3 linked regions of the Marinobacterium aestuarii genome follow. The protein of the gene in region 2 interacts with the protein of the main gene of each other region in a pairwise test. Links are inferred from orthologs where the notes say so. Each region holds a gene or a part of one and is shown on either strand. Other genes may lie near its edges.

Region 1 (10,348 bases), 1.9 Mb from region 2 along the record:
GCAACAAGGGGTTAAAGGATTCGATGTCCGAGCAACGAAGCGATAATAAGAAGCGGCTGCTGGCGCAGCTGGGTGAACTATTCGAAAGCCGGTTGGCATCTGACACCGTTGCCCAGGTGGGCGCCTTCGCCGCGGCCTACTATCGGGTCTCACCCTATGAGGAGCTGGCCGAGCGGCGGCTCGACAATCTCTATGGTGCGACCTTGTCCTGCTTTCAGTTTCTTCACGAAAGCGACGCTCACGAACCACGGCTGCGGGTGTTCAACCCCGACCTGGAACAGCATGGCTGGCACTGCAATCACACCGTCATTCAGATCCTTCACCCTAATATGCCCTTTCTGGTGGACTCCCTGCGAATGGAGATGAACCGCCGTGAAATGGCGATTCATGTGGTGCACAGCTCGGTGCTGGATCTGTCCCGCGACAGCAGCGGCAGCGTGCTCGGGCTGGTAGACAAAGGCACCGAAGGCGCTCTGCGCGAGGCACTGATCTATCTGGAAGTCGATCGTCACAGTGCGGCGGACGAACTCAAGGCACTGCAGGCTCAGTTGAGCGAAGTGCTGGGCGAAGTGCGGGCCTCGGTGGCGGATTTCCCGGCCATGCGCGGGCGCCTTGAAAGCCTGCGCGATGAGCTTCGTGTCCAGAAAGCAGGTACTTCTGCTGATTCTGTAACGGAAGCGGCGGCCTTTTGCGACTGGATGCTGAACGACCGTTTTACCTTTTTGGGGTACGACGAGCTGGCCTTCAGCGGTGCCGGAGACGCCTTTGGCGTGAAGCGAGTTGCCGGCAGCGAGCTGGGTACCCTGAAACTGCACGCCCAGAGCGGGCGCAGCCGCAGCGGCAGTGAGTTACGCGCCGAAGAACGGGATTTCATGCTCTGCTCCGATCCCCTGACTTTTGCCAAGGATGCCGTGCGCTCCCGGGTACATCGTCCGGCGCATCAGGATCTGGTGGTGATCAAGCGCTTTGATGCAGCAGGTGATGTCTGCGGCGAACATCGTTTCTACGGCCTTTGGACTTCGCCAGTGTACGTCGAGCCGCCATTGCAGGTGCCGCTGCTGCGCCGCCGCGCGCAAAAGGCCCTGGCGCGGGCCGGCTTCGACCCCCATGGTCACAGCGGCAAGGCGCTGATGCAGATCATCGCCGAACTGCCGCGTGATGAGCTGTTTCTGGCCAATGACGATGAGCTGTTCGACATGGCCATGGGTATTTTCAATCTGCAGGAGCGCCGCAAGGTCAAACTGCTGATTCGCCGTGACAGCTGCTCCAAGTTTGTCAGTTGCCTTTATTTTGTGCCGCGGGATCTGTACACCACAGCGCTGCGCCTGCAGGTGCAGCAGCGCCTGATTGAACACTTCGGCGCCCGTGACTGCGAGTTCACCACCCGCTTTAGCGAATCGCTGCTGGCACGGGTGCATTTTGTGCTGCAGGTGGACCCGGATAGGACGCTGGAATTTAACGCCCAGGCCATCGAAGCCGAGGTCATCGAGATATCCAAGGCCTGGAGCGAAGATCTGCACGCCGCCCTGATCGAGAGCGCCGGTGAAGAGCTTGGCAATCAGCTGATTAATCACTATCGCCACGCCTTTCCGACCGCCTATCGAGAGGATTTCAGTCCCAGCAGCGCGGTCTACGATATCCAGCGCATTGAACAGCTGGATGCAAGTCGCACCATCAACCTGAGCTTTTACCGTGTGCTGGAGCAGAGCCGCGAAGTGTTGCGCTTCAAGCTGTTCCATCCGCAGCAGCCGCTGATCCTGTCCGATGTTATTCCTGTGCTCGAAAAACTCGGCATGCGCGTGGTGGGCGAACACCCCTACAAGGTCAAGCGCCGCGACGGCGCCCGTTTCTGGATTCACGATTTCACCCTGCGCTACGACAGCGTGGAGCCGGTGGTGCTGGAGGACGTGAAGCAGAACTTCCAGGATGCCTTTTCCAGTGTCTGGGCCGGGCGGGCCGAAAGCGACGAGTTTAACCGTCTGGTGATAGGCGCCAACCTGTCCTGGCGCGAAGTCGCCATGCTGCGGGCCTATGCCCGTTACAATCAGCAGATCCGCTTTGGCTTCAGTCAGCCCTATATCGCCGAGGCGCTGGGACGTCATCTGTACCTGACCCGTCTGCTGGTGGCGCTGTTCAAGGCGCGCTTTGAGCCGGGCCGTCAGAGCAGCCGCAAGGTGCAGGCCCTGACCGAGCGTATTGCCGCCAGCATCATCGAGGGCCTCGACAAGGTCGATAACCTCAACGATGACAAGATTCTGCGGCGCTTTCTGGAGCTGATTCAGGCCACGCTGCGGACCAACTACTATCAGCCCGATGCCAAGGGCGAGCTGAAGGATTATTTTGCCTTCAAGCTCAACCCCCACGGCATCGCCGATATTCCGTTGCCCAGGCCCATGTTCGAGGTGTTCGTGTACTCGGCCCGGGTTGAGGGTGTACACCTGCGCGGCGGCAAGGTCGCCCGTGGTGGCCTGCGCTGGTCGGACAGGCGCGAGGATTACCGTACCGAAGTGCTGGGCCTGGTGAAGGCGCAGCAGGTCAAGAATGCCGTCATCGTGCCGGTGGGCGCCAAGGGCGGCTTTGTGCCCAAGGCGCTGCCGGTGAATGGCAACCGCGACGAGATTCAGGCCGAGGGTATTGCCTGTTACCAGATATTTATTCGCGCACTGCTGGATGTGACTGACAACCTGGTGGGGGCCGATTTGGTACCGCCCAAAGGGCTGGTGCGTCACGACGAGGATGATCCCTATCTGGTGGTGGCGGCGGACAAGGGCACCGCGACCTTCTCCGACATTGCCAATGAAATCGCCGAGGAATACGGCTTCTGGCTCGGCGACGCCTTTGCATCCGGCGGCAGCCAGGGGTACGACCACAAGAAAATGGGCATCACGGCGCGGGGCGCCTGGGAGTCGGTCAAACTGCATTTCCGTGAGCTGGGGCTCGACACCCAGACGCAGGAATTCACCGTGGTGGCCATCGGCGATATGGCAGGCGATGTGTTTGGCAACGGCATGCTGATGTCGCGCCATACGCGTCTGGTGGCGGCCTTTAACCATCTGCATATTTTCATCGACCCACAACCCGATCCTGCCAGCAGCTACGTTGAGCGCGAGCGCCTCTTTGTGCTGCCCCGCTCGAGCTGGGATGACTATGACCGCAGCCTGATTTCCACCGGTGGCGGCATCTTCCTGCGCAGCGCCAAGTGGATCGAGATCAGCCCCGAAATGAAACAGCGCTTTGGCATTACGGCCGACCGTCTGGCACCGACAGAACTGTTGTCGGCGCTGTTGCGTGCCCAGGTCGATCTGATCTGGAACGGCGGTATCGGCACCTACGTCAAGGCCAGTCACGAGAGCCACGCCGATGTCGGCGACAAGGCCAACGACTCCCTGCGTATTGACGGCAAGCAGCTGCGTTGCCGGGTGCTGGGCGAGGGCGGCAACCTGGGCTTCACCCAGCACGGGCGCATCGAATACTGCCTGCACGGCGGCGCATCCAACACCGACTTTATCGATAATGCCGGTGGCGTGGATTGTTCCGACCATGAGGTCAATATCAAGATCCTGCTCAACGAAGTTGTGGCCAACGGCGACATGACGGTCAAGCAGCGCAACGCCATGCTGCGCGAGATGACCGAGGAAATCGCCCGCCTGGTGTTGAAGAACAACTACAGTCAGACGCTGGCCATCAGTATCGCGAAAACGCATTCGCGCAGTTCGCTGGATGACTACATCCGCCTGATTCACCGGTTGGAGGCGTCGGGCCGGCTGGTGCGTTCGCTGGAGTTCATTCCCTCCGACGAGGTATTGCAGGAGCGCAAGGCCCAGCAGCTGGGGCTGACCCGGCCGGAGCTGTCGGTACTGATTTCCTATACCAAGGCCGAGCTGAAGGAAAAACTGACCGGCTCATGGATCACCCAAGACCCGTTTCTGTCCCGGGCCATCGCCACGGCCTTCCCGGATCAGCTGGTGCAGCGTTTCCCCGAGCAGGTACAGAACCACCGCCTGCGCTCGGAAATCATCGCCACCCAGATTGCCAATGCGCTGGTGAACCACATGGGTATCACCTTCATGCAGCATCTGCAGCAGGCCAGCGGGCGCGACCAGGCGGCCATTGCCGCAGCCTACGTGATTGCCCGCGAGCTGTATGATATCGAGCCGTTGTGGCGCGAGATCGAAGCCCTGGACAACCAGGTGCCGGCGCAGTTGCAGCAGGACATGATGCTGGACCTGATGCGCCTGGTGCGCCGGGCCAGCTACTGGTTCCTGCTCAAGCAGCGCGGGACCCTGGAAGTGGCGGCTACGGTCGAGCGCTACCAGCCGGGTATCCGCACGATCAGCCCGACCATCGCGCAGCGTCTGCAGGGCGAGCCGCTGAACGATTGGCAGCAGCGCAGCAGCGCCCTGGTGGACGCTGGTGTACCTGAATCCCTCGCGGCCAGGGTGGCCTCAGCGGACAGCCTCTATGCGCTGCTGGGTGTTATCGAGGCGGCGGCGCAAACCGGCCAGGCGCTGGAGCGGGTGGCTGCGGTCTACTTCGATCTGGCCCAGCGACTTGAGCTGCACTGGTTTGATCAGCAGGTACGGGCCATTGAGGTCGGTAACCACTGGCAGTCCATGGCTCGCGACGGTCTGCGCGAAGACCTCAACACCCAGATGCGGGTACTGACGGTCAACGTGCTGGAAGAAGGGGCCGAAAGCGCCGATCCGACAGCGCTGGTGGAAGACTGGCTCGAGCGCCAGGCATCCTTGCTGGGGCGCTGGCAGCAGATGCTCAGCGAGCTGCGTGCCAGCAGTGGCAACGACAGTGCAATCTTTACCGTCGCCATGCGCGAGCTGTTCGACCTGGCTCAGGCCGGCGGTTAAGTACGTACCAGGCCGGTGGGCGTTCTGCCCACCGGCCTTTTCCACCACTGGGTACTCTTTTTTACGCACTCTGCTGTCGCGCAACCCTCGTCCTGCCTTTTCCCCGCCGATCCGATCTCGGCAATCTTTTCCCGTGAATCAGTTTGCATGAATCTGCCTGCATGCATCGACCTTGCCTGAGTCCCTGTGCACAATAGGGCCCTCTATACGACTGCTGCGGATTTGCTGTGCCTGTGATCAAACGTTATCTGCTGCGCCCGCTGCTCAAGGCGACCCTCTGGCTCATCGCCGGCTGGGTCGGTTTCAGTGTGCTGCTGGTGTTGCTGCTCAAGGTGGTGAACCCGCCTGTCTGGTCCTGGCTGATTCAGCGTGAACTCTTTCCCCCCGCCGGTTACCCGGATGAGTACGCCCATCGCTGGATGTCCACTGAGCGCATCTCGCCGGCCATGCGCCTGGCGGTTATTGCTGCCGAGGATCAGCGCTTTGCCGATCACAGCGGCTTTGATTTCAAGGCCATCAAGCGGGCGCTGGATCACAATCTCGATGGCGGCAGCGTACGCGGCGCCAGTACCCTGACCCAGCAGACGGCCAAGAATCTGTTTTTGTGGTCGGGCCGCAGCTGGGTGCGCAAGGGGCTGGAGGCCTGGTTTGCATTGCTGCTGGAGCTGCTCTGGGACAAGAGCCGCATTCTGGAGGTGTACCTGAATATCGTCGAGTTTGGCCCGGGTATCTATGGCGTCGAGGCGGCGGGGCGCTACTACTACGGCACGCCTGCGCGTGCGCTCAGCAATCTGCAGGCCGCGCGCCTGGCGGCGGTGCTGCCCAACCCCTATCGCTACCGGGCCCAGCCGCCCAGCCCCTATGTGCAGCAGCGCAGCCAGTGGATCCTGCGGCAGATGCGCCAGCTCGGCACCGTCACGCTCAAGGCCCTCGACGATTGATGACAACTGCCAGATAGCCCCGGCGGCTAGCGCGGGGCACTTTAGGATTAACATGGGCGGCTTTGAGTGCCGCTGCGCTAGTGTACTGTTGCATTCTTGGTGGTGCTTTAGAACGCGCTCATTTTTCGCCAGCCAAGGCGTGAGGCACAGTCTTGGTGGGGCTATGGCGACAACGAACAACGCAGGATGGCGGAAAAAGGGGCCGTTATAAGCTTCATATAGCGTGCAACAGTACACTAGGATCAGGATTATCAATGCGAATACTTCACAGCTCGGACTGGCATCTCGGGCAGCATTTCATGGGCAAGAGCCGCGAAGCCGAACACCGGGCCTTTCTGACCTGGCTGATCGAACAGGTGCAGGCACATCAGGTGGATGCGCTCATTGTTGCCGGCGATCTGTTTGATACAGGTACACCGCCGAGCTATGCCCGCAAGCTCTACAACCAGTTTATTGCCGACCTGCGCCTTACCGGCTGCCAGCTGGTGATCCTGGGCGGCAACCATGACTCTGTCTCGACCCTGCATGAGTCCCGCGAGCTGCTGGCCTGCCTGGGTACGACGGTAGTGGGCGGAGTCACGGCGGACCCCGCCGATCAGGTCATAGTGCTGCAGCGTCGCGATGGCTCGCCTGGGGCTGTGCTCTGTGCCATCCCTTACCTGCGCCCGCGGGATCTCATTGAAAGCCATGCCGGCGAGAGCACGCAGCACAAGCGCCAGGCCCTGAGCGATGCTATTGGTCGTCATTATACCGTTATCTATGACGCGGCCTGTGGTGTCAGGGAGGCGTTGCAGTTGCAAGTGCAAGAGGCACAGGAAGGGCAGCAGGCGGGCGATCCCTGTGCGTTGCCGATTATTGCCACCGGGCATCTGACCTGCGTCGGCGGTCAGCTGTCCGAGTCCGTGCGTGAGCTTTACATAGGTACGCTTGAGGCCTATCCGGCGGGTGCATTTCCGCCAGCCGACTACATCGCTCTGGGGCATCTGCACCGTGCCCAGGCCGTGGGGGGCGCGTCCCATATTCGTTACAGCGGCTCGCCCATTGCCCTGAGCTTTGATGAAAGCCGCGGCAGCAAGCAGGTGCTGCGGGTGGATTTCGACGACGGTGCCCTGGCGGAGGTCACGCCGCTGCCGGTGCCCGGCTGGCAGCCCATGCATAGTTTCAGCGGTACTCTTAAAGAACTCGAAACCCAGCTGCAACAGGCGTTCGGGCAGGTCTGCGATGACAACCAGCCCCCAAGTGGCCCCGCTGCCTGGCTCGAGATTGAAGTGCGCGGTGACGATTACCTCAGCGACCTGCAACCGCGGGTGCAGCAGCTGGTAGAGGGCTTGCCGGTCGAGGTGCTGCGTATCCGGCGCCAGCGCAGTGCCAGCAGCATTGCGCTGACGCGGGACAGTCGCGAAACCCTGCAGGAGTTGTCTGTGCGTGAGGTGTTTGAGCGTCGCTTAAGTATTGAGGAAAGCCTGGATGACGGCTCCCGGGCGCGCCTGGGCGAGGCCTTTGATTCGCTGCTGACACAGCTGCAGGACGGGGAGTCAGCCACATGCGAATCCTGAGTCTGAGGCTGAAAAACATCAATTCCCTCAAGGGCGAATGGAAACTGGATTTTCGTGCGTCCGAATTTCGGGATAACGGTCTCTTTGCGATTACCGGCCCGACGGGTGCTGGCAAAACCACCTTGCTGGATGCCATCTGTCTGGCGCTCTACCACGCTACGCCGCGGCTGAATGTGTCGGCGGGCAGTAATGAGCTGATGACGCGCCATACCGCCGACTGCCTGGCGGAGGTGGAATTCGAGGTGCGCGGCGAGGAATACCGGGCCTTCTGGTCCCAGCGTCGCGCCCGTAATCAGCCGGATGGCAAGCTGCAGGCGCCCCAGGTGGAACTGGCCCGAGCAGACGGTGAGCTACTGAGTACCCGTATCGGTGAAAAGCTCAACCTGGTAAGTGAACTTACAGGCCTCGATTTTGCCCGCTTTACCAAGTCGATGATGCTGGCCCAGGGCGGCTTTGCCGCCTTTCTGAATGCCAGCCCCAACGAAAGGGCTGAGCTGCTGGAAGAGCTGACCGGTACCGAAATTTACGGTGAAATATCGCGCCTTGCGTTTGAGCGCAAGCGCAGTGAGGAAGAGGCCCTGCGGGTGTTGCAGGCCCGCGCCGGCGCCGTTGAGCTGCTGGATCAGGCAAGCCTGGCGGCACTGGATGTCGAGCAGACTGAACTAAGCGCGCAGCACCGTCAGTTGCAGGCCGATGACATTCGGTTACAGCAGGAAATACAGGGGCTTGAAGCACTGGGCCAGGCACGCAGTGCCCAGCTGCAGGCCGAGGCCGAGCAGACGAGGGCACAGCAGGCCCTCGAGCGCGAGGCGGTGCAGCTGGCGCGGCTGGACGCTTGCCTGCCAGCGCTGGATCTGCGACCGCTGCACCAGCAGTGGCAGGCGGATCTTACTCAGGCGCGCGAGCTTTTAGCGGCCCGCAGGCAGGATGAGCAGCTGCTGCTGCAGGCGCAGCAGCAGCTGGATGCTCAGCAGGCCGTGCAGCAGCAGGCCCGCCAACAGCTTGATGGCGTGCGGCAGGAGCGCGAAGCTACCGAAATCCGCCTGCTGGAAGAGGTTATGCCGCTGGATAACCGCATGGCGCAGCTGGCCGAACGTCAGCGCGAGCTGGCGACCACGCTGGGGGCTCAGTCCCAAAGCTTTACCGAGTTGGGGGATCAGCACGAGGGTCTGGCGGAGAACCTCAAGCAGGCGCAGCTTGAGCGCGATCAGGCACAGGATTACCTGCAAAAGAATCAGGCCGCTGCGCGCCTGGGCGAACAGCTGCCACTGTGGCAGGAGCGCTTCGCCCAGCGCGGGCGTCTGTTACAGCAGCTGAATGATATGAGGCAGCGTCAGCAGGGTCTGGCTAGGGGCCAGGCAAGGCTTGCGCGGGAGTTGCCGGCATTGCAGGCGGGGCAGCTTCAGAACCGCGAACGCATGCAGCAGCTGCAGCAGCAAGCGCAGGCGTTAGGCGGGCAGAGGGAAACGCTGTTGGCCTCCCGCATCCCGGCGCAGCTGGAGCAGTCGCGCAAATCATTACAGGGCGCAGCACGAACCCTGGATCGGCTCGACGGTCTGGGGCGGCGTTTCCAGGCTTTGGAAACGGCGCTGAAATCGCGCACTGCGCTGCTCGGCCAGCGCCGTGCCGAGCTTGAAACGCAGCAGGCCGTGCTCGTGGCTGCACGGCAGCAATACAGCGATTGCAAACAGCACCGCGATGATCTGGAACAGCTGCTGGCGCAGGAACAGCGCATCAGCGATCTGAGTGCCTATCGCGACGCTCTGCAGCCTGACGAAGCCTGCCCACTCTGTGGCTCGCAGCAGCATCCCTATATTTCCGATTACCGCCAGCCGCAGCTGTCCGAGACGCGCCAGCGTTACGAGGCCAAGAAACTGCAGTTGGAGCAGCTGCAGCTGGATGGCCAGAAGATGGCCGCCGCCACCGCGACACTGCAGGCCGGTCTCAATGAGCTGCAGCAGCAAAGCATTCAGGACGGCGCCGAGCAATCCAGCCTGCACAACGAGGCGCAGCCGTTGATCGAGAGTCTGTTCGATGCCTTTAGCGCCAGTGCGCAGCAGGGGGCCGAGATCCGGCTGCAACTGACCGATAGCGCCGGTATTACCCAGTGCGTACAGCGCCTTGGCGCCCAGTTGGCCGAATGTGAGATGACTCTGTCGCAGCTGCGTGAACTGGATCAGGCGCTGCAACGCCTGCGCGACGAAAGGGTGCAGACCGACAGCCTGCTGGCCAGCCAGAGTCATCAGTTGGACATGCAGACCCACGAGCTGCAAACACTGCAGCAACAGCAGGAACAGACGGCTGCTGAAGTGCAGGCGCAGCAGGATGCGCTGACAGCGCTGGAGCAGTCGCTGCACAGCGCGCTGCAAGAGACTCTTGGCGAAAGTGCGTTGCCCGCAGCGGACATGCAGGCAACCTGGCTGGAACAGAAGGCGCAGTACTGGGCCGATTATCAGCGGATGCACAGCCGCAGCGCCGATAATACGCGCAACTGCGAACAGCTTGAGGCCCGGCTTGAGGTGCTGGGGCGTGATCTTGCATTGCTGCAGCAACAGCAGGCGGCGAATCTCGCGCAGCAGCGCGACTGGACGCAGCAGGGCGAGGCGCTTGCTGCGCAGCGCTCGATGCTGTTTGAAGGCCGCGCGGTCGCACAGATTCGCACGCAGCAGCAGCAGCGGCTGCAACAGGCCGATACGTGCTGGCAGCAGGCGGCTACCGCGCTGGCGGCAGCACAAAAAAGCGTGGACGGGCTGCGCGGCAGTCTTGAAGCCCTGCAGCAGCGCGAGATCCAGCAGAGGGCACAGCTTGAGCGCTCCGCGCCTGCCTGGCTAGAGGCGCTTGAGGCCAGTCCTTTCGCCGATGAGGCCGGTTATATTGAGGCCTTGCTGGAGCCGCACGCGCGGCGTGAGTTGCAGGCGCTGCGCCAGACGCTGGACGGTGACCTGTCCCGGGCGCAGACCCTGCTGCTGCAGGCGTGCACGCGCCTGGC
Region 2 (4,750 bases):
CTGTCGATAGGAGGTCGCCTGGTGGTGATCAGCTTTCATTCGCTGGAAGATCGCATCGTCAAACGCTTCATTCGCAAGCACGTGAAGGGTGACGAGCATCTGCCGCGTGGCATTCCTGTAACCCAGGATATGTTGCAGCAGCGTCTTAAATCTGCCGGCAAGGCGATCAAGGCCAGCCCCGGCGAAGTTCAGCAGAATCCCCGTGCGCGCAGCGCGGTCATGCGAGTCGCGGTGCGTATCAAATGAAATTGCCAGCCATGGATTGGCGCCAGTTCCCGCTCTTGCACCGGTTGCAGGTCTGGAAATCCGCCGACGCCGCAGTGACAGATACCCAATCTGCCCCTGCGGCGTCGTTGCGTCTGTTCCGCGCCGCAGAGCTGGCACGTCCGGCGATGGTGTTGCTGGTGCTGGTGCTGTTGCTGGTTGGCAGCGCCATGGCGGTGATTTTCAGTGCCTATCAGTACCGTATTCTGTTTAACCAGCATCAGAATCTGGTTGCCAACTGGGATGAACTCCAGGTGGAGTGGGGCCAGCTGGTGCTGGAAGAAAGCGCCTGGGCGGCGAACAACCGTATCGAGCAGATTGCCAGCAAGCGCCTGGCCATGCTGGTGCCGGAGCCTGGCATGATTGAGATTGTGCGTCATGAGCGCTGAGTCGGGCAAAGTCGATAATCAGGCGGCCAAAAGCTGGCGGCTGATGCTGCTGTTTGGGTTGCTGGCGATCATCGCCACGGCCATCCTGTTCAAACTGTTCTCCCTCTATGGCCAGGATCAGGCGTTTCTGCAGAGCCAGGGGGATGCCCGTACCCTGCGTACCATGCTGATTCCGGCGCACCGTGGTCAGATTACCGACCGCAACGGTGAGCCTTTGGCGGTGAGCGCACCTGTGGCGACCATCTGGGCCGATCCCGGCAAGGCCGACCTGAACCACCCGTCCCTCGGGCGTCTGGCTCAGCTGCTGGAGATGGATCGTACCGAGCTGCTGGATCGCCTCAACGAATTCAAGTCACGCCAGTTCATCTATCTGCGGCGGCAGGTGTCACCGGAGCTGTCCCAGCAGGTCGCGGCGTTGCGGGTGCCTGGCATCCATGTGGATCGGGAGTACAAGCGCTACTATCCGGCGGCCGAAGTCACCAGCCACCTGGTGGGCTTTACCAATGTCGACGGCGAAGGTCAGGAGGGCATGGAGCTGGCCTACAACGACTGGCTGCGCGGTGATCCTGGCAGCAAGCTGGTACTCAAGGATCGGCTGGGTCGCACCATCAAGCATATTCGTTCGGTGGAGGAATCTGACCCGGGCCGCAATCTGCAGCTGAGCATCGATCTGCGGTTGCAGTATCTGGCGTATCGCGAACTCAAGGCCGCGGTGCAGGTTCACAAGGCCGACGGCGCGGCGGCGGTGGTGCTCAATGCCCACACCGGCGAGGTGCTGGCGATGGTAAACCAGCCATCCTACAACCCCAATGATCGCAGCAAGCTCAGCAGCAGCGCATTGCGCAACCGTGCCCTGACGGACCTGTTCGAGCCCGGCTCACCCATGAAGTCCCTTACCGTGGCGGCCGCGCTGATGAGTGGTCAGTACCAGGCCGATACGCCGGTGGATGTCTCCCCCGGTTACATTCGACTCAAAGGGCATACCATTCGGGATCACCGAAATTATGGCATCCTGGATCTCACCGGCATTATTACCAAGTCCAGCAACGTTGGCGTGACCAAGCTGGCCCTCAGTATGCACGGCGATGCAGTACGCAATCTGATGGTCAATGTGGGTCTGGGGCAGGTGCCGGGTACGGGCTTCCCGGGCGAACAGTCAGGCTCTCTGCCCTATGTGACGGAAAAGCAAGTGGTGGAGCGGGCAACCATGTCATACGGCTACGGGCTTTCGGTAACACCGCTGCAGCTCGCGCACGCTTATACGCCTTTTGCCAGTGGCGGCATGATTCGCCCGGTTTCCCTGCTGAAGCAGAGTGAACCATCACCGATGGTGCGGGTGATGCCGGAGCAGGTGGCAAAAGAGGTACTGGCGATGATGGAAACGGTAACCAACAGCGGCGGTACCGGCACCCGTGCCCAGGTGCCGGGGTATCGCGTTGCCGGCAAGACGGGTACGACCCACAAGATCGGTGCCGGGGGTTATATCGCCGATCAGTATGTGTCGGTCTTTGCCGGCGTAGCGCCGGTGGAAAATCCGGAGCTGGTCATGGTGGTGATGATCGATAATCCCAAGGGGCAGGAATATTTCGGGGGCCTGGTGGCGGCGCCGGTATTTTCGCGTATTGCGGCCGGTGCTCTGCGGTTGTTGAACGTGGCGCCGGATGACTGGCCGGAGAAGGATACCAAGCGGGTGGCAATGAAATAGCATGACTCCAATCGCGCAAGTTAGATTGCAACAGCTCCTGCCAGAGGCGGTTAACACCCCTCTGGCTTCGCTCGTTATCGGGGGGCTGTCCCAGGACAGCCGCACGTTACAGGCCGGTGAGCTGTTTTTCGCCCGGCCGGGATTGACCCATAGGGGTGTCGATTTCATTCCTGCGGCGGTCGCCCTTGGTGCCGTCGCCGTGCTGGTGGATGCGGCTGAAGTGGCAGCGATCGCCGAGGCTGATTTTGGTGTGCCGGTGCTGGCCATTTCGCATCTGGCGGGGCGTATTGGCCCCATGGCATCCCTGTTCTATGGCGAGCCGAGCCGAGCCATGCAGATGATTGGCGTGACCGGCACCAACGGCAAGACCTCCTGCAGTCATTACATTGCCCAGGCGCTGAACCTTGCCGGGCGGCGTACGGCGCTGATCGGCACCGTGGGCAACGGCTTTATTGATGCTCTGGCAAGTGCCAGCCACACCACGCCTGATCCCATCGCACTGCAGCGCCTGCTGGCAGATTTCCGCCGCCAGGGCGCAGATACGGTGGTGATGGAAGTATCGTCCCACGCGCTGGAACAGGGGCGGGTCCAGGGCATTGCTTTTGATGTGGCGGCATTCAGCAACCTGAGCCGCGACCATCTGGACTATCACGGTTCCATGGAGGCGTACGGCGCCGCCAAGGCGCGGCTGTTCGATGCCATGGCGGTACCGCTGCTGGCAATTAATGCCGATGATGCTTTTGGGCGCAGCTTGCTGCAGCGCTCTTTTGTCGATGCACGCCAGGTACTGGCTTTTGGTACTACGGCGAGCGCAGATATTTACCCGCTCAGCAGTCAGCTCAACAGCAGCGGCATGCAGTTGCGACTGCACACACAGCTGGGCGAGATGGATATAGAAAACCGCCTGCTGGGGCACTTCAATCTCAGCAACCTGCTGCTCAGCGCCGCGGTGCTGCAGCTGGCCGGGCTTGACCGTGACCAGCTGCAGCGTGGCCTCAATGGCCTGACGCCGGTGTGCGGTCGCATGGAGTGCTTTGGCGGCGGCGCCCTGCCGCTGGTGGTTATCGATTATGCCCATACGCCGGATGCGCTGGAAAAGGCGCTGCAGGCGCTGGCCGATCATGTTGAAGGTCAGCTCTGGTGTCTGTTTGGCTGCGGCGGTGATCGCGACACCGGCAAGCGCGCCCAGATGGGCAGCATTGCCGCGCGCCTGGCGGATCGGCTGGTGATCACCAGCGACAATCCGCGCAGCGAAGACCCGGCACGCATCATCGGCATGATTCAGGACGGTATCGACAGTGCCACTGTCTGCGAGGTGGAGCCTGACCGTGCAAGGGCGATCCAGCAGACCCTGGCCCGTGCGGGTACGGGCGATATAGTGCTGATTGCGGGCAAGGGGCATGAGGATTATCAGGAAGTTAACGGCCAGCGCCGTCCGTTCAGCGATCAGTTGATCGCGCAGCAGGCGCTGGACAGGCGCAAACAGGGGGCGCTGTCATGATCGGAAGTTTCAGTCTTGCCGAGCTGGTACCGGTACTGGATGGGCGTCTTGAAGGTGGCACTGGCGGTGCCATCAGCATTGGTCGTGTCAGTACGGATACCCGCAGGATTCAGCCGGGTGACCTGTTTGTGGCGTTGCGCGGTGAAAATTTTGATGCTCACGACTTTGTCGCCCAGGCCCAAAGCCAGGGCGCGGTAGCGGCGGTGGTCGAACGCCTGCTGCCACTGGCGATACCGCAGCTGGTTGTCGCCGATACACGACTCGCGCTCGGTGCCATTGCGCAATACAATCGCACCTTTTTCGCAGGCCCACTAATAGCGGTCACAGGCAGCAGCGGTAAAACTTCTGTTAAGGAAATGCTTGCTACCATACTGGCCGGCGCAGGCCCTACGCTGGCAACCCGTGGCAACCTGAACAACGACATCGGCGTGCCGCTGACGCTGTTCGAGCTGGAACAGCAGCACCGTTATGCCGTGATCGAGATGGGCGCCAGTGGCCCCGGCGAGATCGACTATGTGTCGGGACTGGCCAGGCCCGATGTGGCGGTGCTGAACAATGCCTTTGGCGCGCACCTCGAAGGTTTCGGATCGCTGGAGGGGGTCGTGCGGGCCAAGGGCGAGATCTTCAATGGTCTCAATGCCGGTGGCACGGCGGTGGTCAATGCCGATGATCCCCATGCGGATACCTGGCTGCGACAGCTGGAGCAACGCCGGGTACTGAGTTTCGGGTTAGAGCGCAGCGATGTGGATGTGACGGCCAGGGATCTGTATTACCAGCCCAATGGCTGTCATGGCTTTGAGCTGGTTGTCGGTGAGCAGCGTGCTGCGGTGCGCTTGCGGGTGCTGGGACGTCACAACGTCGCCAATGCCCTGGCGGCGGCGGCGGCGGCCT
Region 3 (6,203 bases), 3.8 Mb from region 2 along the record:
TAGCGTACTGATTTTCGATGAGGTCATGACCGGCTTTCGCGTCGCACTCGGCGGTGCTCAGGCCTATTTCGGCGTTAAGCCCGACCTCACCACCCTGGGCAAAGTCATTGGTGGCGGCCTGCCCGTTGGTGCCTTCGGCGGCAAGCGCGAAATCATGCACCATATAGCGCCCCTGGGGCCTGTCTATCAGGCGGGCACCCTGTCGGGTAACCCGCTGGCCATGGCCGCGGGGCTCGCAATGCTGAATGCCATCTCGGTACCGGGTTTTCATGAGCAGCTCAGCGCCAAAACCGAGCTGCTCACCGAAGGCCTTGAGGCTGTCGCTCTGGGTCATCGCCTTCCCTTCACCACCAGCCGTGTCGGTGGCATGTTCGGACTCTTCTTCACCGAACAGGACGAAGTCACCAGCTTTGCCCAGACCATGCAATGCGACGCCGCCAAGTTTGGCCGTTTCTTCCACGGCATGCTGGCCGAAGGCGTGTATCTGGCGCCCTCTGCGTTTGAAGCCGGCTTTATGTCGGCCGCACACACCCAGCAGGATATTGAATTCACGCTGGCCGCCGCCGACCGTGTCTTCGCCAGCCTCTGAAATGAGTAGCCTGCTCGCTAACCTGGCACTACTGCTCGGAGGCTTCGCGATTGCCGCCCTGCTGTATCGCCAGGCGCAGCCACTGCCCCAGCGCAGCCTGCATTACATGTTCGCACTCAGCGCGCTGTCGCTGGCGCTGGCGGCGCTGGGGCGGCTTGTTCTGACCCGCACAGGTTCAGAACAGCAAACCCTGCAGTTGATGCTGGATAACCTGGCGTACTACGCTGGGCTACCCATGATCGCCAGCGTCGCCATCGCCCACGGCTGGAACAGGCAGTGGTCACGCGCCGCCTGGGGACGCTGGATGCTGGGTCTGTTTGCGCTGTTCGAGCTGGTACGCCGCTCGGATATAGGGGGGCTTTACAGTCAGGGCCTGGCGCTGCTCACCTGCCTGGCACTGCTGGCGGGCGTTCTCAAGGCCTACCGGGGGCCCACGCGACTGTACGCGCTTGCGGGTACGCTTTTGCTCGCCTGCGGTCTGCTGGCGTTTGGGCCGGCCCCCCTTATGGCGGGTTTGCAGCAGGATGCGCTCTATCGCTTCGCGCTGGCAGGCTTCATCATTCTGTGCGGTTACAGCTTTAGCCGTACCACACAGGCAAGGGCCTGAGGCCGCAACGGCGTCTCGCCTTTCCCTCTTGGCTTCGCGCCTTTTTTGATAAGAAACGCTGCCCGGTTCTGACCGGGCTTGCGTCTGCTCAGTGCGATTTCGTCCCCAGAATTCCTTCTCCAAACTCGGCTAAACTGCCAGTAGCTCAATCAGCCGCCGTCCAAAGCCAATACCCAAAAGACAAAAATAAAAGTCCAAGGAATCGCGCACTATGCATACGCCAGACAAGGCAACCGTTGCCGCAGTGATGTCCAGCGACCTGCTCAAGGTATCCGAGCATTGGTCACTGCACAGCCTGATCGAGTTTTTCAACATTCACCGCATCAGCGGCGCGCCTGTCATCGACAGCCACGGCAATCTCAAGGGTGTGGTCAGCCTCACGGACATCCTGCGCTTTGACAGCAGTGCGCAGCACTCCATCGAGGAAAATCCCCTGACGCAGTATTATTACAGCGGGCTGGAAGGCATGACGCCGGAGCAGTTAGGGCTGGCAGGCGGTGACCAGCATGGGCAGCATCTGGTGTGTGAAATAATGACGCCTCATATCATCGCGCTGGATCAGCACGCATCACTCGATGAAGCGATAGACATCATGTGCAGCAACCGCATTCACCGGGTGTTTGTTACCCGGGATGGCGAGCTGGCGGGAGTAGTATCAACGCTGGATATCCTGAACCACCTGCGCCGCTGAGATTGCGCGGCACAGGTAACAGAACGGGTAATGATCGACAGGAAATGATGGACTCTTAGTAGCGCCTGGCCTGTTCCAGTGCGTCCCGCGCGCCAGCCAGGTTCCCCGTATCCTTGCGCACAGACGCGATCAGCAACCAGAGCTTGCGCAGGGTATCAGACTGGCCACCCGCCAAAGCGACACCGCGAAGTGCCAGCTGCTCGGCCTCGCTGTACTTCTGCATCTGGCGCTGTATATCCGCCAGCTGGTAGTAAACCTGCGGATCACGCGGCGCTATGCGCTGAGCACGCTCAAGGCTTGTCTGGGCGGCGGCCAGCGAGCCTGCACCCTGCTGCTGGCGAGCGCTGTCGAGCAGCGCAACCACCGCAGGATTCGCCGATACAGGCGCTTCGCTACTCCCCTGAAAACTGCTCTGGCCACTGCCGTACTGGGTATTTTCCTGCAGCTGGCCTTGTAGCTGCCCCTGCTGAGGATTCGAATAGTCCGACGTGCGGTCATTGCTGCCCGACGGGTACAGCGGCTGCACCGAGAAACCGCTGTCACTGCCAAGACGCTGCTGGCGCACGACCGGTTCATCGTACAAGGGCGTCACCCGCACACCGGTATCCTGCTCTACCGGCGCCGCCTGGGGGGCACGACTCAGCGGCGCCGAACGATCCTCAACCGGCGGCAGATAGATACCAGGGCCGGCACAACCTGCCAGTAGCAGAACGGCGGCGAGCGACAGAAGTCTGTAAGGGTACATAGTCATTTCCTATCTAAACCAGTTTCTGAACCACTCGAGAGATTCTCCGACCGGATCATTAAAGCCACAGCTTACCGCCTGCTGCGGCGCAGTGCCGTAAAGGAACGGCAGCTGACGCGAGCCTTCACAACGCTGATCCGAGCGCAGCCCCGTCGCTTCATCTATCCATACATACTCAATACCATCCGGCATCCGCGCCAGATAAGGCTGCGGCTTCTCCCGACGCATGAAGTCCGTCCATACCTGCAGGGCACCGCTGGAGCCCGTCAGGGGCAGCTGCGAGTTGTCATCCCGGCCCAGCCAGACCACCGCCAGACGGTTGCCGGTAAAGCCGGCAAACCAGCTGTCACGCTGATCGTTGGATGTGCCCGTCTTGCCCGCCACGTTCAGGTTGGCCGGCAACTGCTGATACACCGACCGTGCCGTGCCCTCGCGGGCCACTTCCTGCATGGCGTACTGAATAAGGTGGATCAGCTCCACCGGCACCGTCTGACGCACCTGGAACGGATAGCGTGAGAGCTCCTGCCCCTGTGCATCCGTCACCATCCGAATCGCCCGCAGCGGCGTCTGGAAACCGTTGGCGGCAATGGTCTGATACATGCCAGCCACTTCAAACGGCGACATGCCCTGACCACCCAGCAGCAGCGACGGATAGGCCTTAAGGTCGCGCTCAATGCCCAGACGATGCAGCATGTCCACTACCCGTTCGACACCAATATCCATGCCCAGTTTGGCGGTGGCAAGATTGTACGACAACGCCAGCGCCCGGTGCAGAGGTACGAGCCCGTGGGATTTCCGGTCGAAGTTATTCGGTTCCCACAGATCACCATTGGGCAGTTTTACCCGCAGTGCCTTGTCTTCCAGCGTGCTGGCCAGGGTGTAGCCCTGCTCCAGCGCCGCCAGATAGACCGCCGGTTTTACCAGCGAGCCGATGGGACGTACCGCATCCAGCGCCCGGTTAAAGCCCTGGAAGCGAGTATCACGACCACCCACCAGCGCCAGCGCATCGCCGGTCTGTGGATCGGTCACCACCATGCTGCCTTCCAGGCCATCCACCTTCTTGCCATAGCGTTTTTCCAGCTTGGCCATGGTCGCCACCAGTGCCTCTTCAGCACGGCCCTGTACCACCGGGTCCATGCTGGTGAACACCCGCAGTCCTTCGGAACTCAAGTCTTCGTCGCGATAGTCTTCGCGCAGCTGGCGTTTTACCAGGTCCAGATAGGCGGGGTAGGCGCCCTTGTGCAGATTCTTTTCCTTGACCACATCCAGGCCTTCAGCCTGTGCCTGGGCCAACTGCTCTGCACTGATGACATTGCGCTCGGCCAGGATAGTCAGCACCAGATCGCGACGTTCTTTCGCCCGTTGCGGGTTGCGGCGCGGATCATAGAAGGATGGCCCTTTTACCAGCCCGGCCAGCAGCGCTACCTGATGCAGCTGCAGTTCCTGCAGCGGACGACCAAAGTAATACTGGCTGGCCAGCCCGAAACCGTGCACAGCCCGGGAGCCGGACTGCCCCAGATAGACTTCGTTAAGGTAGGCCTCGAGAATCTCGTCCTTGCCGTAATGCAGTTCCAGCAACACCGCCATGGGGATTTCGGTGAGCTTGCGCAGCAGCGTGCGATCCGCCGTGAGATAGAAGTTCTTAATCAGCTGCTGCGTCAGGGTACTGCCGCCCTGAACGAAACGACCGGCCTGGAAGTTAACCCACATGGCCCGGGCAATACCCTTGAACGAGATGCCGTGGTGATCGTAGAAGCTGCGATCCTCGATACCGATCAGCGCCTCGGCCAGATAGGGCGGCGCGTCCTGCAGCCGGATCAGGTCGCGATCTTCATTACTGTTGGGATAAATGCCGCCCACCAGCAAGGGTTCCAGCCGTGCCAGCGGCAGAGTACGACCTTCTTCGTCGCTAATACGGCTCAAACTACCACCGCTGAAATCCAGTAACAGCTGCCGCGAGGGTTCAAAGCCGTCGGGGAAGGTAAAGCCGCGGCTATGCACCCGGGCGCGGGAGCTGGCCCACTCGGCCAGACCTGGCGCGCTGGCGCTGCGCACAAAACGGTAGCCCAGGCTGTTCAGTTCCGCCTTGAGATCGTCCATCGCCAGCGGCTGTCCGGGATACAATTCCAGCGGACGAGCGTATACCTTGGCTGGTAATGCCCAGCGTTTACCTTCAAACTTGCTGCGCACCTGCATGTCCAGGTAGGCCATGCCAATGGCAACAAAGACACTCATCACGAGTGTCAGTTTAAAAAGGAACTTGAACAGGGAAGGCCAAAAACGTCCCCGTGGACGCTTGCGAACAGGCTTGCGCCTGGCATCGGAACGGGAGGGTTTTGCAGCGGAGGCTCTCTTTTTTGTCATCGGCTCAGTATAATTCCTTACCTAATTGCGCGATACCGGGATTCTATGTTTCCTGAATTTATTCAATCACTTTGTGACCCTGCGGCCTACCCGCATCCGACAAAGGATATTCGCGTCATCGAGACGCACATCTCCTGGCTCCTGCTCACCGGCGACTACGCCTACAAGGTGAAGAAGCCGGTCGACTTTGGTTTTCTCGATTTCACCAGCCTGCAGAAGCGACAGCATTTCTGCGAGGAAGAGCTGCGCCTGAATCGACGTCAGTCACCGGACCTCTATCTGGAGGTCGTCGCCATCACAGGTACGCCTCAGCAGCCCTGCATCAACGGCGAAGATGAAGCCTTCGAATACGCCGTGCGCATGCACCAGTTCGATACCGACCTGCGGCTCGATCTGCTGCTGCAGCAGAAACGCTTCGAACCCGACTGGATCGATGCTCTGGCCACCCAGATCGCGCATTTCCACTCGGCGGTCCCGATGGTCGCCTCCGACAGCCCCTGGGGCGAGCCGGAGAATATCTGGGAGCTGGTGTCGGACAACTTCCTGCACCTGCGCGATGTGCTGGACGACCCCGACGACTGGTCCGCGGTGCAGAAGCTGTCACAGCAAACCTCACAGCAGTTCCGCGAACTGACCGACGTTCTGCGCCGGCGCAAGACCGAAGGCCATGTCTGCGAATGCCACGGCGACCTGCATCTGGCCAACATTACGTTGCACAACAACGAACTGCGGCTATTCGACTGCATCGAATTCAATCTGCAGTTCCGCTGGATCGACACCATTTGCGACCTGGCCTTCCTGCTGATGGATCTGGAAGCCAATGGCCAGTTCCGCTGGGCCCACCGCCTGCTAAACCGCTACCTCGAACTCACCGGCGACTACAAGAGCCTCAAGCTGCTCAACTTCTACAAGGCTTACCGCGCCATGGTGCGGGCGAAGGTCGCGATGCTGGGCGAACACCCGGATCTCGAAACCTTTCGCCGCTACCTCAAGCTGGCGCAGCACTATGCCCGCACACCCAAGCCTGCTCTGCTGCTAATGCACGGGCTGTCCGGCAGCGGCAAGAGTTATATCAGCGGCCAGCTGGTGGAACGCATTGATGCCATCCGCATCCGCTCCGATATCGAGCGCAAGCGCCTGTACCGCGAGCTTAGTCTCAAAGGTGGCAAGCTCGACCTCTACGGCCAGGAAATGAACATTCGCACCT

What was found.
Region 1: the proteins of A8C75_RS05240 (region 2) and mtgA interact in binary tests that used the Escherichia coli proteins (3 or more experiments, as listed by UniProt). The link is inferred for Marinobacterium aestuarii from one-to-one orthologs.
Region 3: the proteins of A8C75_RS05240 (region 2) and mrcB interact in binary tests that used the Escherichia coli proteins (3 or more experiments, as listed by UniProt). The link is inferred for Marinobacterium aestuarii from one-to-one orthologs.

Annotation. Positions count from the first base shown.
Region 1 is NZ_CP015839.1:3,042,362-3,052,709, reverse strand. Bases 4,211-6,946 are described here. They hold mtgA (monofunctional biosynthetic peptidoglycan transglycosylase), read left to right. Parts: upstream 4,211-5,089; coding sequence 5,090-5,803; downstream 5,804-6,946. Other genes in these bases: sbcD (exonuclease subunit SbcD), read left to right, coding at 6,058-6,946; A8C75_RS13360 (NAD-glutamate dehydrogenase), read left to right, coding at 4,211-4,862. Also shown: more of A8C75_RS13360, read left to right, coding at 24-4,210; more of sbcD, read left to right, coding at 6,947-7,359; A8C75_RS13345 (SbcC/MukB-like Walker B domain-containing protein), read left to right, coding at 7,347-10,348. UniProt on the Escherichia coli protein: Peptidoglycan polymerase that catalyzes glycan chain elongation from lipid-linked precursors. May play a role in peptidoglycan assembly during cell division in collaboration with other cell division proteins.
Region 2 is NZ_CP015839.1:1,192,889-1,197,638, forward strand. What follows is about bases 1-3,000. They hold A8C75_RS05240 (peptidoglycan D,D-transpeptidase FtsI family protein), read left to right. Parts: upstream 1-642; coding sequence 643-2,358; downstream 2,359-3,000. Other genes in these bases: rsmH (16S rRNA (cytosine(1402)-N(4))-methyltransferase RsmH), read left to right, coding at 1-246; ftsL (cell division protein FtsL), read left to right, coding at 243-653; A8C75_RS05245 (UDP-N-acetylmuramoyl-L-alanyl-D-glutamate--2,6-diaminopimelate ligase), read left to right, coding at 2,360-3,000. Also shown: more of A8C75_RS05245, read left to right, coding at 3,001-3,859; A8C75_RS05250 (UDP-N-acetylmuramoyl-tripeptide--D-alanyl-D-alanine ligase), read left to right, coding at 3,856-4,750. UniProt on the Escherichia coli protein: Essential cell division protein that catalyzes cross-linking of the peptidoglycan cell wall at the division septum. Required for localization of FtsN.
Region 3 is NZ_CP015839.1:5,027,992-5,034,194, forward strand. Bases 2,320-5,385 are described here. They hold mrcB (penicillin-binding protein 1B), read right to left. Parts: upstream 4,997-5,385; coding sequence 2,642-4,996; downstream 2,320-2,641. Other genes in these bases: A8C75_RS22115 (tetratricopeptide repeat protein), read right to left, coding at 2,320-2,632; A8C75_RS22125 (bifunctional aminoglycoside phosphotransferase/ATP-binding protein), read left to right, coding at 5,042-5,385. In the rest of the region: hemL (glutamate-1-semialdehyde 2,1-aminomutase), read left to right, coding at 1-589; A8C75_RS22105 (hypothetical protein), read left to right, coding at 591-1,196; A8C75_RS22110 (CBS domain-containing protein), read left to right, coding at 1,408-1,887; more of A8C75_RS22115, read right to left, coding at 1,943-2,319; more of A8C75_RS22125, read left to right, coding at 5,386-6,203. UniProt on the Escherichia coli protein: Cell wall formation. Synthesis of cross-linked peptidoglycan from the lipid intermediates.